Regions from separate parts of the Castellaniella sp. MT123 genome, predicted to be linked through region 2. Evidence: predicted binding sites of a transcription regulator. Region 2 holds the regulator's gene; the other holds the start of a gene.
What was found. The regulator LexA, encoded in region 2, represses DNA repair genes until DNA is damaged. The targets are predictions, from matches to a motif close to ACTGTATNNNNATACAGT.
Positions count from the first base shown of each region.

Region 1: the regulator LexA is predicted to act here: its motif matches at 1,602-1,619, upstream of recA (recombinase RecA).

Region 1 is NZ_CP154879.1:966,444-974,105, reverse strand. Features, by position in the region: gene ABCV34_RS04470 (sensor histidine kinase N-terminal domain-containing protein) at 1-753, opposite strand, end outside; gene ABCV34_RS04465 (response regulator transcription factor) at 763-1,464, opposite strand; gene recA (recombinase RecA) at 1,684-2,754, shown strand; gene recX (recombination regulator RecX) at 2,747-3,235, shown strand; gene ABCV34_RS04450 (LysR substrate-binding domain-containing protein) at 3,241-4,155, opposite strand; gene metE (5-methyltetrahydropteroyltriglutamate--homocysteine S-methyltransferase) at 4,277-6,574, shown strand; gene ABCV34_RS04440 (DUF2889 domain-containing protein) at 6,647-7,210, shown strand; gene sucC (ADP-forming succinate--CoA ligase subunit beta) at 7,289-7,662, shown strand, end outside.
Region 2 is NZ_CP154879.1:1,111,805-1,119,466, reverse strand. Features, by position in the region: gene clpP (ATP-dependent Clp endopeptidase proteolytic subunit ClpP) at 1-179, shown strand, start outside; gene clpX (ATP-dependent Clp protease ATP-binding subunit ClpX) at 193-1,488, shown strand; gene lon (endopeptidase La) at 1,725-4,184, shown strand; gene lexA (transcriptional repressor LexA) at 4,343-5,095, opposite strand; gene ABCV34_RS05115 (amino acid aminotransferase) at 5,311-6,516, opposite strand; gene uvrB (excinuclease ABC subunit UvrB) at 6,696-7,662, shown strand, end outside.

The DNA.
Region 1 (7,662 bases), 150 kb from region 2:
TTCGATGGACGCCGACAAGCGCTGCAGCACGTTGTTCATGGCGTCGATGAGCGGCACGATCTCCGCCGGAGCCAGATCGTCGCGGATGGGGGACAGGTCGCTGGGCTTGCGCCGGCGCATGTGTTCCTGCAGCAGGCTGAGCGGCTCCAGACCCTGGGTCAGGCCCAGGCCGGCCAGCATGGCGGCCAGCGGCAGAATGATGAGCTGGGGCGTCAGCATCCCGGTCAGGATTTCCTGTTGCAGCGTGGCGCGGGCCTGTGCCGGTTCGGCCACAACTGTCAGGAAGCCGGTGCCGTCCCGGTCGCGTCCGCCCCACAGGTAGGCCAGCCGGATCGATTGATGGTCCAGCGTGGCATTGCGAAAGCGGATCTGGTCGATGTCGTAGGTCCAGTTTTCCGGGGTGGGGACGTTGGGATTGCCGGCCATCAGGTGGCCGTTGGCGTCCAGGATCTGCCACGTGGTCGGGGCCTCGTCGCCGTTGCCGGACAGGACTGTCCGCGCCGATTCGGACAGCGTGACGCCAGCGGTCAGGCGCTGCTGTTCGACCTCGTGGCGCAGCAGCCGCAGATGGCTGGTCAGCGTTTTGTCGTAGGGCGAGTTGGCGATATTCAGGGAAATGAAGTAGGTGATCACGATCCCGATCGACCACAGGACGAACAGGGGGACGATCATCCACAGCAGGATGCGGCCCAGCAGGGTTGGGTGGCGCCGGGGGCGACGCCGGCCATGGGCGGGACTGGGGTTGTCGAACATGGCGCGCCGTCAGTCGACGGCTGCCGTATCGGCCGGCTGGCTGCGGTTTTCGGGTTCGAGGCAGTACCCAAGCCCGCGCACGGTGAGGATGCGCACGCCGGCCGGTTCGATCTTTTTTCGCAGGCGGTGAATGTAGACCTCGATGGCGTTGGTCGTGACTTCCTCGCCCCATTCGCAGAGCAGGTCGACGAGCTGGTGCTTGCTGATCATGCGGCCGCTGCGCGACAGGAAAATTTCCAGCAGGCTGGTTTCCCGGGCGGACAGTTCGACCGGGGATTCGTCGATGGTGGCGACCCTGCCGTTCAGGTCGAAGGCCAGGCGGCCATGGCGCAGCACCGATGCGCGGGCGCCGCCGTGCCGGCGGATCAGGGCGCGCACGCGGGCTTCCAGTTCGCTGAGAGCGAAGGGTTTGGACATGTAGTCGTCGGCCCCCAGGTCCAGGCCTTCGACGCGTTGTTCGACCGAATCGGCGGCGGTCAGGATCAATACCGGCAGGGGGGTGCCGCGCTGGCGCAGTTTGCGCAGCACGGACAGCCCGGACAGACGCGGCAGGCCCAGATCCAGGATCAGCAGATCGAACGCCTGCAGTTGCAGGGCGGAGTCGGCGCTGGAGCCGTCGTGGACCACATCCACAGCATAGCCGTCGTAGCGCAGGGATCGGGACAGCCCGTCGGCGAGAATACTGTCGTCCTCGGCAATCAGGATACGCATGGCGGGAATGACATCCAGGGGGGCGGGTGGTGGGCGCTGACGTGCGCCTTTTTCCCAGTGATTTTCTCATGGGCGGGGAATGGCGTCATTTAGGGTTAACGATGGACCTTTTTGGGGAGCGCGTCGGGATTGTCACATCTGTTTTTTTATACAGTATAATTTAGTGCCATAATTTCCCCTGCACCAGATCCCAAAGATCCCAACGAAAGGAACCCCCTCATGGACGAACGCACCGGCAAGGCCAATCCCGAACGCGCCAAGGCGCTGGCCGCCGCGCTGTCGCAGATCGAGAAGCAATTCGGCAAAGGCTCCATCATGCGCTATGGCGACAACCAGGTCGAACACGACATTCAGGTCGTGTCCACCGGGTCGCTCGGGCTGGACATCGCCCTGGGCGTCGGTGGTCTGCCGCGGGGACGTGTAGTCGAAATCTACGGTCCCGAATCCTCCGGCAAGACCACGCTCACCCTGCAGGTCATTGCCGAAATGCAGAAGATCGGCGGCACCTGCGCATTCGTCGATGCCGAACACGCGCTCGACGTCCAGTATGCCTCGCATCTGGGTGTCAACCTGGAAGACCTGCTCATCTCGCAGCCCGACACGGGCGAACAGGCGCTGGAAATCACCGACGCGCTGGTGCGCTCCGGCTCGGTCGACCTCATCGTCATCGACTCGGTGGCAGCCCTGGTGCCGAAAGCCGAAATCGAAGGCGACATGGGGGATTCGCTGCCGGGCCTTCAGGCCCGCCTCATGAGCCAGGCGCTGCGCAAACTGACCGCCACGATAAAACGCGCCAACTGCATGGTGATTTTCGTCAACCAGATCCGCATGAAGATCGGCGTGATGTTCGGCAACCCCGAAACCACCACGGGCGGCAACGCGCTGAAATTCTATGCGTCCGTGCGCCTGGACATCCGCCGCATCGGCTCCATCAAAAAGGGCGACGAGGTCGTCGGCAACGAAACCCGGGTCAAGGTCGTCAAAAACAAGGTCGCGCCACCCTTCAAACAGGTGGAATTCGACATCATGTATGGCACCGGCATCTCGCGCGAAGGCGAGATCATCGATCTGGGCGTGCAGGCCGGCTTCATCGACAAATCCGGCGCGTGGTACAGCTATAACGGCAACCGCATCGGGCAGGGCAAGGACAATGTCCGCGACTACCTGAAAGAACACGCCGACCTGGCGTTCGAAATCGAAAACCGGGTGCGTGAACACCTGGGGATCACGCTGCGCGCCGAGTCGGCCGGTGGCAATTCGGGTGGGCTGTCCGCCGCCGTGAATGAGTGATGCCTCCCGGTCCGGCCCCAGCCTCAAGGCCAGGGCCGTGGCCTATCTTTCCCGGCGGGAACACTCCCGCCTTGAATTGCGCCGAAAGCTATCCGCATATAGCGATGATCCCGCGGAAATCGAAGCCGTCCTCGATGACCTGCAGCGCGAACACTGGCAGTCCGACGAACGATACGCCAAGGCCTATGTGCACCGCACCGCGCCGCGCCAGGGGGCGAGGCGCATCGTGCAGGCCCTGCGCCAGCAGGGCGTGGATGCGCAGCAGCTCTGCGATCTGCAACACGAACTGCAGGGGTCCGAACTGGGCCGCGCGCAGGGCGTCTGGCAGCGAAAATTCGGGCAACCCCCCGCCGATGCCCGCGAATATGCCCGTCAGTACCGCTACCTGGCCGGCCGGGGGTTTACCACCGACTGCATCCGGCGAGTGCTGTCCGCCCGCTTCGAGGGCGCGGGCGATTTGGCGGATGACGATCCTGTCTGATCCTGTCAGGCCACGGTGCGGATTCCGGGCAGGGTCTCGAAACAGGTCTTGCTCGCCTGTTCCAGAAACGCCTGCACGTAGGGCGTGTCCGCGTCCTCGATCCGCACACCCGCCTGCAGCGTGCGCCAGATTCCCGAACCCAGCGGTATGATCCGGACGCCAGGCAGATTCCGGTATTCGTCCAGCGCCCAGCTGGGCAGGGCGGCGACCCCCCGGCCGCTGGCGACCAGCTGTACGATCATGGGGGTCAATTCCGCCGTGCGCACGCCGGCCGGCTCGATGCCGGCCACATCCAGGAAGGCCGTAAAAATATCCAGGCGGCCGCGGTCCACAGGATAGGTGATCAGGATCTGATCGGCCAGGTCTTCGGGATCGATCCGCCGGGCCGTGCCCAGCGGCCCCTGGCTGGGCACCGCCAGAACCAGTTCATAGCCGAACAGCGCCGTATATCGCACCGCATCCATTGGTTCTGGGTCCGAGGTGATGACGACGTCCAGATCGCCGCGCGTCAGGGCGGGCAGGGGTGCGAAAGAGAACGCGGCCGACAGGTCCAGCGACACTTCCGGCCAGTCCTTGCGGAACGCATCCAGCGTCGGCATCAGCCACTGAAAGCAGGAATGGCAGTCGATGGCTACGTGCAGCCGTCCTGCGCGCCCGGCCGACAGGCGGCGCAATTCCAGTTCGGCGGCACGGATGCGCGGCAGCACGTCTTCAGCCAGGGAGACCAGGCGCAGACCGGCCGTGGTCAACCGGGCGGGGCGGGTGCGCCGGTTCAGTAGCGATGTCTTCAGCCGCACTTCCAGATCGCGCAGTTGGTGCGACAAGGCCGATTGCGTCAGGTGCAGCCGCTCGGCCGCTTCCTGCAGGCTGCCGCCGTCCCGGATTGCCAGCAGGGTTTCCAGATGGCGGACTTCAATCATCTCGATCTTCCTTCAACATGAGTTTCTCTCATCTTATGCGTGCAGGATTTGATTTTTTATTGGGGCCGAATCCCTGCACAATATCGTTCATTGAGAAATTTTAATGTTATCAGGATTAATCATGACGATCATTCATAATCTGGGTTTCCCCCGTGTCGGCGCCGCCCGTGAACTGAAGCGCGCCCAGGAAGCCTATTGGGCCGGCAAAGCCGATCAGGCCAGCTTGCTGGAGACGGGGCGTGAACTGCGGGCCCGGCACTGGGCGGTCCAGGCACAGGCCGGGCTGCAATGGGTACCGGTCGGTGATTTCGCCTGGTACGACCATATCCTGGAGTGGACGACGTTGTTGGGGGCTGTGCCCGCGCGCTTCGGGCAGGCCGATGATGCGCCGGTCGAACTCGACACCCTGTTTCGCATGGGGCGCGGCCGTGCCCCATCCGGCACGCCGGCGGCGGCGTGCGAAATGACCAAATGGTTCGACACCAACTATCACTACATCGTGCCGGAGCTACATCCGGGGCAGACCTACCGTATTGCGCGTGAATCCCTGTTCGAACAAGTCGCGGAAGCGCAGGCGCTCGGGTATCGCGCCCGCCCCGTGATTCCGGGGCCTCTGACCTGGCTGTGGCTGGGCAAGGGTGACGCCTATGCGAAGGGGGCTTCGGACGACGCCAAGCTGCAACTGCTGCCAGCCTTGTTGCCGGTCTACGAGCAGGTCCTGCAGCGCCTGTCGGCGCAAGGGGTGGACTGGGTCCAGATCGACGAACCGATTCTGGTGCTGGATCTGCCGGATACCTGGAAGCAGGCACTGGCGGGTGTTTATGATCGTCTTGCCGCGCAAGGGCCGAAGGTGCTCCTGGCCACGTACTTTGGCGGCATCGATGCGAATCTGGACGTCGTGCGGGCGCTGCCCGTCCATGGGCTGCACGTGGACTTGGTCCGTGCCCCCGCGCAGCTGGACTCCGTTGTGCAGGGACTGCGTGCCGACCAGGTTCTGTCCCTGGGGGTGATCGACGGGCGCAACGTCTGGCGCGCCGACCCGGACGCCATCCAGTCGCGGGTGAATCCGGTCGCGCAGCGACTGGGCGATCGGCTGTGGCTTGCGCCGTCCTGCTCTCTGCTGCACGTGCCGATCGATCTGTCCCTGGAAACCGGGCTGGATGCCGAACTGCGCAGCTGGCTGTCCTTTGCCATCCAGAAGCTCGACGAGTTGCGCCTGGTGCGTACCCTGGTGGATGGTTCTGCCGACGAAAACAGCCTGCGCGCATTGGAACAGACCCGACAGGCAGTTCAGGATCGCGCCCATTCCGCCCGCATCCATCGCCAGGACGTGGCCCGGCGGCTGGCCGAGTCCGCCACCATCAGCCGTGCCAGGACTCCCTTTGCCCAGCGCATCCGCAGTCAGCGGCAGCGGTTGGGGCTGCCGGACTTCCCCACGACCACGATCGGGTCCTTTCCGCAAACGCCCGAGATCCGCGCCCTGCGCCGCGACTGGCGTGCCGGTGCCCTGGGTGATGCCGCCTACGAGAAGGCCATCCGCGAAGAAATCGAGCGCGTCATCCGCTTCCAGGAGGACATCGGACTGGATGTGCTGGTGCACGGCGAGCCGGAGCGCAACGACATGGTCGAATACTTCGGCGAGCTGCTGGCCGGCTTTGCCTTTACCGCCTATGGCTGGGTGCAGAGCTACGGCTCGCGCTGCGTGAAGCCGCCGCTCATCTACGGCGACGTCGCGCGTCTGGCCCCCATGACGGTCGCCTGGTCCTCCTATGCGCAGTCGCTGACCGACAAGCCGGTCAAGGGCATGCTCACCGGACCAGTCACGATCCTGCAATGGTCCTTCGTGCGCGACGACCAGCCGCGCGAACAGACCTGCCGTCAGATTGCCCTGGCCCTGCGCGACGAGGTCCAGGATCTGGAAGCGGCCGGCATCACCGTCATTCAGATCGACGAACCCGCATTTCGCGAGGGCCTGCCCCTGCGTCGTGGCGACTGGCAGGCCTACCTGGATTGGGCCGTGGACAGCTTCCGCCTGTCGACCAGCGGCGTGCACGACGACACGCAAATCCACACGCATATGTGTTATTCGGAATTCAACGACATCATCCAGGCGATCGCGGCCATGGATGCCGACGTGATCACCATCGAAACGTCCCGTTCGAACATGGAGCTGCTGGGCGCTTTCGAGGACTTCGCCTATCCGAACGACATCGGTCCTGGGGTCTACGACATCCACTCGCCCAATATCCCCAAGGAGGACTGGATGGTCGATCTGATGCACAAGGCGGCGCAGCGCCTGCCGGCCGAACGCCTGTGGGTGAATCCGGACTGCGGCCTGAAGACCCGCGGCTGGCCGGAAACGCGCGCGGCCCTGGAATCCATGGTGCACGCGGCCAGGGCGCTGCGCAAGGCTGCCTGAATCCTCGCCATAAGCGGATCCACATGCACTGTATAATCGAAAGCTTAAACAGATTTCGACTCCTGCATCCTCATGCCTTTGTCCGCTGCGGCGTGTCCCCGTGAACCCCTTCATCATCGATCGATACGCGTCCAGTCCTACGCCCGCGAGGACGGGCTGTGGGACCTGGAAGCCGAGCTCATCGACACGAAATCGTACGATTTCCCGATTCGGGACGGGCAGGTGCATCCCGCGGGTGCGCCGGTCCATCACATGCATCTGCGCGTCACCATCGACGACCGCTTCACCATCACCGATGCCGAGGTGGCCTATGACGCCGCCCCCTATGGCGAATTCTGCAGCGCCATCGCGCCAGACTACCGCCAGCTCGTCGGGCTCAATCTCCTGAACCAGTTTCGCAAGCACGTGCGCGAACGCTTCGGCCGCACGGCCGGGTGCACGCATGTCACCGAACTGACCAACGTACTGCCGACCGCCGCCGTCCAGACCATGGCCGGGCGTCGGCGTCAGAATCCAGACGGCCAGCGCCCCTTCCAGCTGGACGGCTGTCATGCTTTGCGGGTGGACGGCCCGGTGGTGCAGCGGCATTACGCACCCTGGTACGAGCCGGCGCAAGCAGAGCATCATGAAGGCTAGACTTCCGGGCCTGGCCCAGGTCGGCACGTCGAAACGGCGCGTCGGCGGTTTTCTTTTCTCTTCACCCACAGGTAACTCATGAAAATTCACGAATATCAAGGCAAGGAATTGCTGAAGAAGTTTGGCGTGACTGTCCCGCGCGGCATCCCCGCGCTCTCGGTCGACGAGGCCGTGGCGGCAGCCGAGAAATTGGGTGGTCCTGTCTGGGTCGTCAAGGCGCAGATCCACGCCGGTGGGCGCGGCAAGGGTGGCGGGGTGAAGGTCGCCAAGACGCTGGATGATGTCAGGACGCTGGCCAGCCAGATCCTGGGCATGCAACTGGTCACGCACCAGACCGGCCCCGAAGGCCAGAAAGTGCGCCGCCTGTACATCGAAGACGGCGCCGACATCCAGAAGGAATATTATCTGTCCGTCGTGACCGACCGCGCCACGCAGAAAGTCGCCTTCATCGC
Region 2 (7,662 bases):
CCAAGGAAATCCTCAGCCTGCGTGAACGCCTCAACGGCATTCTGGCCGAGCGCACCGGTCAGGATATCGAGCGTATCGGTGTGGACACCGAGCGCGACAATTTCATGTCCGCCGACGAGGCTCAGGCCTACGGGCTGATCGACAAAGTATTGGTTTCGCGCGCCAACGAAGCCAGATAAGCACAGGTTTGCCATGACCGAAAAAAAAGGATCCAGCGAGGATAAGACCCTGCACTGCTCCTTCTGCAACAAAAGCCAGCACGAAGTCCACAAGCTGATCGCCGGCCCTTCCGTTTTCATCTGCGATGAATGCATCAGTCTGTGCAATGACATCATCCGCGACGAGAAGCAGGAAGCGGCCCGCGACGCCGTGCGCAATGAACTACCCACGCCCCTGGAAATCAAGACCTTCCTGGATGGCTATGTGATCGGTCAGGAAACGCCGAAGCGCAATCTGGCGGTGGCGGTCTACAACCACTACAAGCGCATCCGATATACGGATGCCAAAAGCGGTGACGTGGAACTGTCCAAGAGCAACATCCTGCTGATCGGCCCCACCGGGTCGGGCAAGACACTGCTGGCCCAGACGCTCGCGCGCATGCTGGACGTGCCTTTTGTCATGGCGGATGCAACGACGCTGACCGAAGCCGGCTACGTGGGCGAGGACGTCGAGAACATCATCCAGAAGCTGCTGCAGAACTGCAACTACGAAGTCGAAAAGGCCCAGCGCGCCATCGTCTACATCGATGAGATCGACAAGATCGCGCGCAAGTCCGACAATCCCTCGATCACCCGTGACGTGTCCGGCGAAGGCGTGCAGCAGGCCTTGCTGAAGCTGATCGAAGGCACGGTCGCATCGGTTCCTCCCCAGGGCGGGCGCAAGCATCCCAATCAGGATTTCGTCCAGGTCGACACCACGAATATCCTGTTCATCGTGGGCGGCGCCTTCGATGGTCTGGAAAAAATCATTCGTGACCGCAGCGAACGCTCCGGCATCGGCTTTTCGGCCACGGTGCGCGCACGCTCCGAACGGGGCGTGGGCGAACTCTTCGCCGAGGTCGAACCCGAAGACCTGATCAAATTTGGCCTGATTCCCGAACTCGTGGGCCGTCTGCCGGTGGTCGCCACCCTGGAAGAGCTGAAAGAGGACACGCTGGTGCGCATCCTGACCGAACCGCGTAACGCGGTGGTCAAGCAATTCCAGAAGCTCTTCGAGATGGAAGAGGTCGAACTCGACGTCACGCCCGAGGCGTTGACGGCGATCGCCCAACGCGCCATCAAGCGTCGCACTGGTGCGCGGGGCTTGCGCTCCATCATCGAGCAGGCTTTGCTGGGAACGATGTTCGAGCTGCCGTCGCGGCAGGACATCAATCGCGTGGTGCTGGATGTGGATGCCGTCGAGGGTCGGGATACCCCGACGCTGATCGAAGGACCGCGGGGCACCCACAAGGCTGAAGAGGAAAAACCCCTGCGCTCGGCGGCAGCCTGATCCGGCGGGACGGGCCCCGTCTCTCATGGCGGGGCCATTCGGTCGGTCCACATGCGTATCCCGTCCCGCCTGCTCCGCCGGCAGTCCGATCCGGAACCTGACACTCTACCTATATACTGGGAACAACCAGGTCTTGAAAGACCCGGTCTCGACTCCATATGGAGAAGCAGGCAAGACGCGAAAAAGGAAGCCTGCGCTTCCTTTTTTATTGGAACCACATATTTTAGGAAGCAACCATGTCTGCTAGCCAGATTCTGACCCAGGAACCTGCGGATCTGCCGCTGCTGCCGCTGCGGGATGTCGTGGTCTTTCCCCACATGGTCATTCCCTTGTTCGTAGGGCGGCCGCGCTCCATCAAGGCGCTCGAACTCGCGATGGAGGCCGGCAACAGCATCATGCTGGTTGCCCAGAAATCCGCGGGCAAGGACGAGCCGACCCCCGAGGATCTGTACGAGATCGGCTGCGCGGCCAGCATCCTGCAGATGCTTAAACTTCCCGACGGCACGGTCAAGGTGCTGGTCGAAGGGCTGCAGCGCGCCCGCGTCCATTCGGTGTCGGACGCCGAAACGCACTTCATGGCCAATGTGACCGGCATCGAAGAAGACCAGTCCGATCAGGCCGAGGCTGAAGCCCTGCGCCGCGCCGTCTTGGCGCAGTTCGAGCAGTACGTCAAACTGAACAAGAAGATCCCCCAGGAGATCCTCACCTCCTTGTCGGGCATCGAGGATGCCGGCCGCCTGGCCGACACGATCGCGGCCCATCTGCCACTGAAGATCGAACAGAAGCAGTCCCTGCTGGACATGATCGGTGCCGCGCAGCGCCTGGAGGCCTTGCTCGCGCAGCTGGAATCGGAGATCGACATCTTGCAGGTCGAGAAGCGCATTCGCGGCCGCGTGAAAAAGCAGATGGAGAAAAGCCAGCGCGACTACTATCTGAACGAGCAGGTCAAGGCGATCCAGAAGGAACTCGGCGAGGGCGAAGAGGGCGCCGATATCGAAGATCTCGAGCGCAAGATCGTCTCGGCCCACATGTCGAAGGAAGCCCGGAAAAAGGTGGATGGCGAGCTGAAGAAGCTCAAGCTCATGTCGCCGATGTCGGCCGAGGCCACGGTGGTTCGCACTTACATCGATACGCTGATCGGCCTGCCATGGCACAAGAAAAGCCGCGTGAATAACTCGCTGAGCAATGCCGAGGAGGTCCTGAACGCGGATCACTATGGCCTGGAAAAAGTCAAGGAACGCATCGTCGAGTATCTTGCGGTGCAGCAGCGCGTCGAGAAGCTGAAGGCACCTATCCTGTGCCTGGTCGGGCCTCCAGGGGTCGGCAAGACCTCGCTGGGGCAATCGGTTGCGCGCGCCACCAATCGCAAGTTCGTGCGTATGGCCCTGGGCGGCGTGCGTGACGAAGCCGAGATCCGCGGCCACCGGCGTACCTATATCGGGTCCATGCCGGGCAAGATCCTGCAGAACATGGCCAAGGTCGGCGTTCGCAATCCGCTGTTCCTGCTCGACGAGATCGACAAGCTGGGCGCGGATTTCCGTGGCGATCCGTCGTCGGCTCTGCTGGAGGTCCTGGATCCCGAGCAGAATCACACGTTCCAGGATCATTACATCGAGGTCGATTTCGATCTGTCCGACGTCATGTTCGTCGCCACGAGCAACACGCTGAACATCCCGCCGGCGCTGCTCGACCGGATGGAGGTCATCCACCTGTCGGGCTACACCGAAGACGAAAAAGTTCACATCGCCTACGACCATCTGCTGCCCAAGCTCATGAAGAACAACGGTGTGCAGGAAGGCGAACTGGTGGTGACCGAATCGGCCATCCGTGACATCGTGCGCTACTACACGCGCGAGGCGGGTGTGCGTGCGCTGGAACGGGAAATCTCCAAGATCTGCCGCAAGGCCGTCAAGCGGCTGCTGTCGGCCAACCCGGTCATCCGTGGCCGCAAGGCCGTGAAGATCCAGGAATCCATCACAGTCGATTCGGCCAACCTGAACGATTACCTGGGGGTGCGTCGCTTCAGCTTCGGTGTGGCCGAGAAGGAAGACCGGGTTGGTCAGGTGACGGGCTTGGCGTGGACCGAAGTCGGTGGCGAGCTGCTGACGATCGAAGTCGCCGACATGCCGGGCAAGGGTGTGGTCACGCGCACGGGCTCCTTGGGCGACGTGATGAAGGAATCCGTCGAGGCCGCCCGGACGGTGGTGCGCGCCCGTGCCCGTCAGTGGGGCATTGCCGACCAGGTATTTGAAAAACATGACCTGCACGTGCACTTCCCTGAAGGCGCCACGCCGAAGGATGGTCCATCGGCGGGGATTGCGATCACGACGGCCATGGTGTCCGCCTTGACGGGCATTCCGGTTCGCGCCGATGTCGCGATGACGGGTGAAATCACCCTGCGCGGCGAGGTTCTGGAAATTGGCGGCCTGAAGGAAAAACTGCTGGCGGCGCATCGTGGTGGCATCAAGACCGTGATGATCCCGGAGGAAAACGTCAAGGACCTGGCGGAAATCCCGGACAACGTGAAAAACCACCTGGAAATCATCCCGGTGCGCTGGATCGACCGGGTGCTGGAAGTCGCGCTGCAGCGTCTGCCGACGCCACTGTCAGAGGAAGAGATCGCCCGCTTGGCGGCTGACGCGGTGGCGGCGGCCAAGCCGGCGGAATCCGGTAGTGGCGGGGTGATCAAGCACTAGCACCGATCTGCCCAGTGCCGCTGACGGCCTTCTGGGTCGCACGATCGGATGTTCCGGATCGTGCGACCGGGAAGGCCGTTTTTCTGCTGATCGAGGCGGAAGCAGGGATCCCGCCCGGAAAAGGTGGACAGGATCAGGGAATCCGTGTGAACGGGGCGTTAGTGCAGCGCCGTGGTGCGGATCAGCCCGACGGCAATGCCTTCGATGGCGAATTCGTCGCCTGCGCCGATCACGATGGGTTCAAAGTCGGGGTTTTCCGGCAGGAGCCGGATGCGCCGCCCCTGGTGTTCCAGACGCTTTACTGTGACTTCGTCGCCCAGCCGCGCGATCACGATCTGGCCGTGACGGGCCTGTGGTGTGCTGTGCACAGCCAGCAGGTCGCCATCCAGGATGCCTGCGTCGCGCATGCTGCTGCCGCGTACGCGAAGCAGGTAATCGGGCGCGGATTCGAACAGATGGGGGGACAGCGGGATTTCGCGTTCGACGTGTTCGGCTGCCAGAATAGGGTGGCCGGCAGCAACGCGGCCGATGAGTGGCACCAGACGCTGATCGGACGGGGCTGTCCAGATCGGGGCGCCGGGCGGAGTCAGCAGGGTGGCCGGTGAGCCCGTCGCGGCCGCATGGGGTTGCGTGCCTGTGGGAGGCAGCGTCGAGGTCAGGCCGTGCGGCCCGGTGAAGGCCTGGCCTTCGGTTGCCTGCGCGGTCAGCTGGATGCCGCGCGAGGTACCGGCCGCCAGCTGGATGTAGCCTTTGCGTTCCAGCGCGCGCAGATGGTCTTCGGCGGCGTTGGCTGAACGAAAACCCAGGGTGCGCGCGATTTCCGCCCGGGTGGGCGGGCGCCCCGTCCGGGAGATTTCCTGGATGATGAGCCCAAGGATCTGGGATTGCCGTGCGGTAAGCTTCAGGGCCATGGAACGATACTGGATGAAAAACCAGTTCATATTGTGATCGAACGCGTAACGACGCGCAAGTGGCCAAGTGCCGATCGCGGGTCGAGCCGCGCGCCGCCGCGCGAGCGGAAAAGAAAAAGGCCCGGGGTGTGGACCCGGGGCCTTTCTAGCCTGTTGCATTGTTTCGCGCGACAGCCAGACAGGACGCTGGCCTGGCGCATTTACCGGTTGTGCGGTCAGCTCTTCAGGACTTCGCCAATGGCCTTGGCCACGTAGTCGATGTTGCCGCTGTTCAGGGCAGCCACGCAGATACGGCCGCTGCCCACGGCATAGATGCCGAATTCCTCACGCAGGCGCTCGACTTGGGCTTTGGTGAGGCCGGAGTACGAGAACATGCCGCGCTGCGTCTTCACGAAGCTGAAGTCGCGGTCCACACCCTGGGCGTGGATTTTATCGACCAGTTGGTGACGCATGGCGCGGATGCGATCGCGCATGCCGGCCAGTTCCTCGGCCCACACGGAGAACAGGTCCGGCGTATTCAGAACTGTGGAGACGATCGCGCCGCCATGGGTGGGGGGGTTGGAGTAGTTCGTGCGGATGACGCGTTTGAGCTGACTGAGCACGCGGGCGCTCTCGTCGTCGCCGCCGGTGACCAGTGTCAGCGCGCCGACCCGTTCGCCATACAACGAGAACGACTTCGAGAATGAGGAACTGATGAACAGGGTCATGCCCAGATCGGCGAACTGGCGCACGACCGAGGCGTCTTCCTCGAGCCCGGCGCCAAAGCCCTGATAGGCGATGTCCAGGAAGGGGACCAGCTGGCCGGCTTGCAGGGTTTGCGCAATCTGGAGCCATTGTTCGGCGCTGGGATCGACCCCGGTGGGGTTGTGGCAGCAGGCATGCAGCACCACGATCGTGCCGGCGGGCAGGGCGCGCAGGGAAGCCAGCATGCCGTCGAAGTTCAGGCCATGGGTCGCGGCGTCGTAATAGTCGTAGCTGACGACGGGGAAGCCGGCAGCCGAAAACAGGGCTTCGTGGTTGGCCCAGCTGGGGTTGCTGATGGCGACCTTGGCATTGGGCAGGATCTGCTTCAGGAAATCGGCACCGACCTTCAGGGCCCCCGTGCCGCCCAGTGTCTGGACCGTCACGGAACGGTGATCGGCGATCAGCGGGGAATTTGCGCCCAACAGCAGCGCGCGGGCCCCCTGGTTGTAACCGGGGATACCGTCGATCGGCAGGTAGTTGCGCGGCGCGGCCTGTTCGTACAGCCGGCTCTCGGCCTGGCGGACGGCCTTCAGCAGCGGGATGTGGCCGGCGTCATCGGTGTAGACGCCCACGCCCAGGTTGACCTTGGTGGACCGGGTGTCGGCTTTGAACTGTTCGTTCAGACCCAGGATGGGATCGCGCGGAGCGAGTTCGACGGAAGCAAAGATAGAGGACATGGGGGTAACGTCTGAGACAGAGGGAAAAGAGGGATCTTGGTCGCGATGGCCAACGATGGGATAATAAGGGGTTTACCAGAATAGTGTCCAGATGAGCCATGGAGATCGGCATGAATTCCCGGGATGAGGCCGGTTGGTCGGATGAAACATCGGGCGACATGGATGTGGCGCCCGGTGGCATGTCTGTGACTGGTGTTGCGCCCGACGGGGCGGCGGATAGCCCGGCCGGTGCCCCCGGCTTCGTGCGTTTTCCCGGCAGTCCGTTTCAGCTGTTTCAGCCCTATCCGCCGGCCGGCGACCAGCCGGCGGCGATCCAGGCGCTGGAAGCCGGTGTGCGCGATGGCCTCATGTGCCAGACCCTGCTGGGGGTGACGGGCTCGGGCAAGACCTACACGATGGCCAACCTGATCGCGCGCACCGGGCGGCCCGCCATCGTGCTGGCGCCCAACAAGACCCTGGCCGCGCAGCTGTACTCTGAAATGCGCGAATTCTTCCCTCGCAACGCGGTGGAATACTTCGTGTCCTATTACGATTACTACCAGCCCGAGGCTTACGTGCCCTCGCGCGATCTGTTCATCGAAAAGGACTCGTCGATCAACGAGCACATCGAGCAGATGCGGCTTTCGGCCACGAAAAGCCTGCTGGAGCGTCAGGACACCATCATCGTCGGGACGGTGTCCTGCATCTACGGGATCGGTAACCCCGCCGACTATCACGCCATGGTGCTGACCCTGCGAACGGGCGATCGCGTCGGCCGCCAGGAAATCCTGGCGCGCCTGGTGTCCATGCAGTACGAGCGCAACGACATGGACTTCGCCCGCGGCACGTTCCGGGCGCGCGGCGAGATCATCGACGTGTTTCCGGCCGAGCACGCCGAACAGGCCCTGCGCATCACCTTGTTCGACGACGAAATCGAATCGCTGGACCTGTTCGACCCTTTGACGGGCAAGCTGGTCCAGAATCTGGTGCGTTTCACGATTTTCCCCAGCTCGCACTATGTCACGCCCCGCGAGACAGTGCTGCATGCGATCCAGACCATCAAGGATGAACTGCGCGATCGGTTAGCGGAACTGACCGCCGACGGTAAACTGGTCGAGGCGCAGCGGCTGGAACAACGTACCCGTTTCGATCTGGAAATGCTGCAGG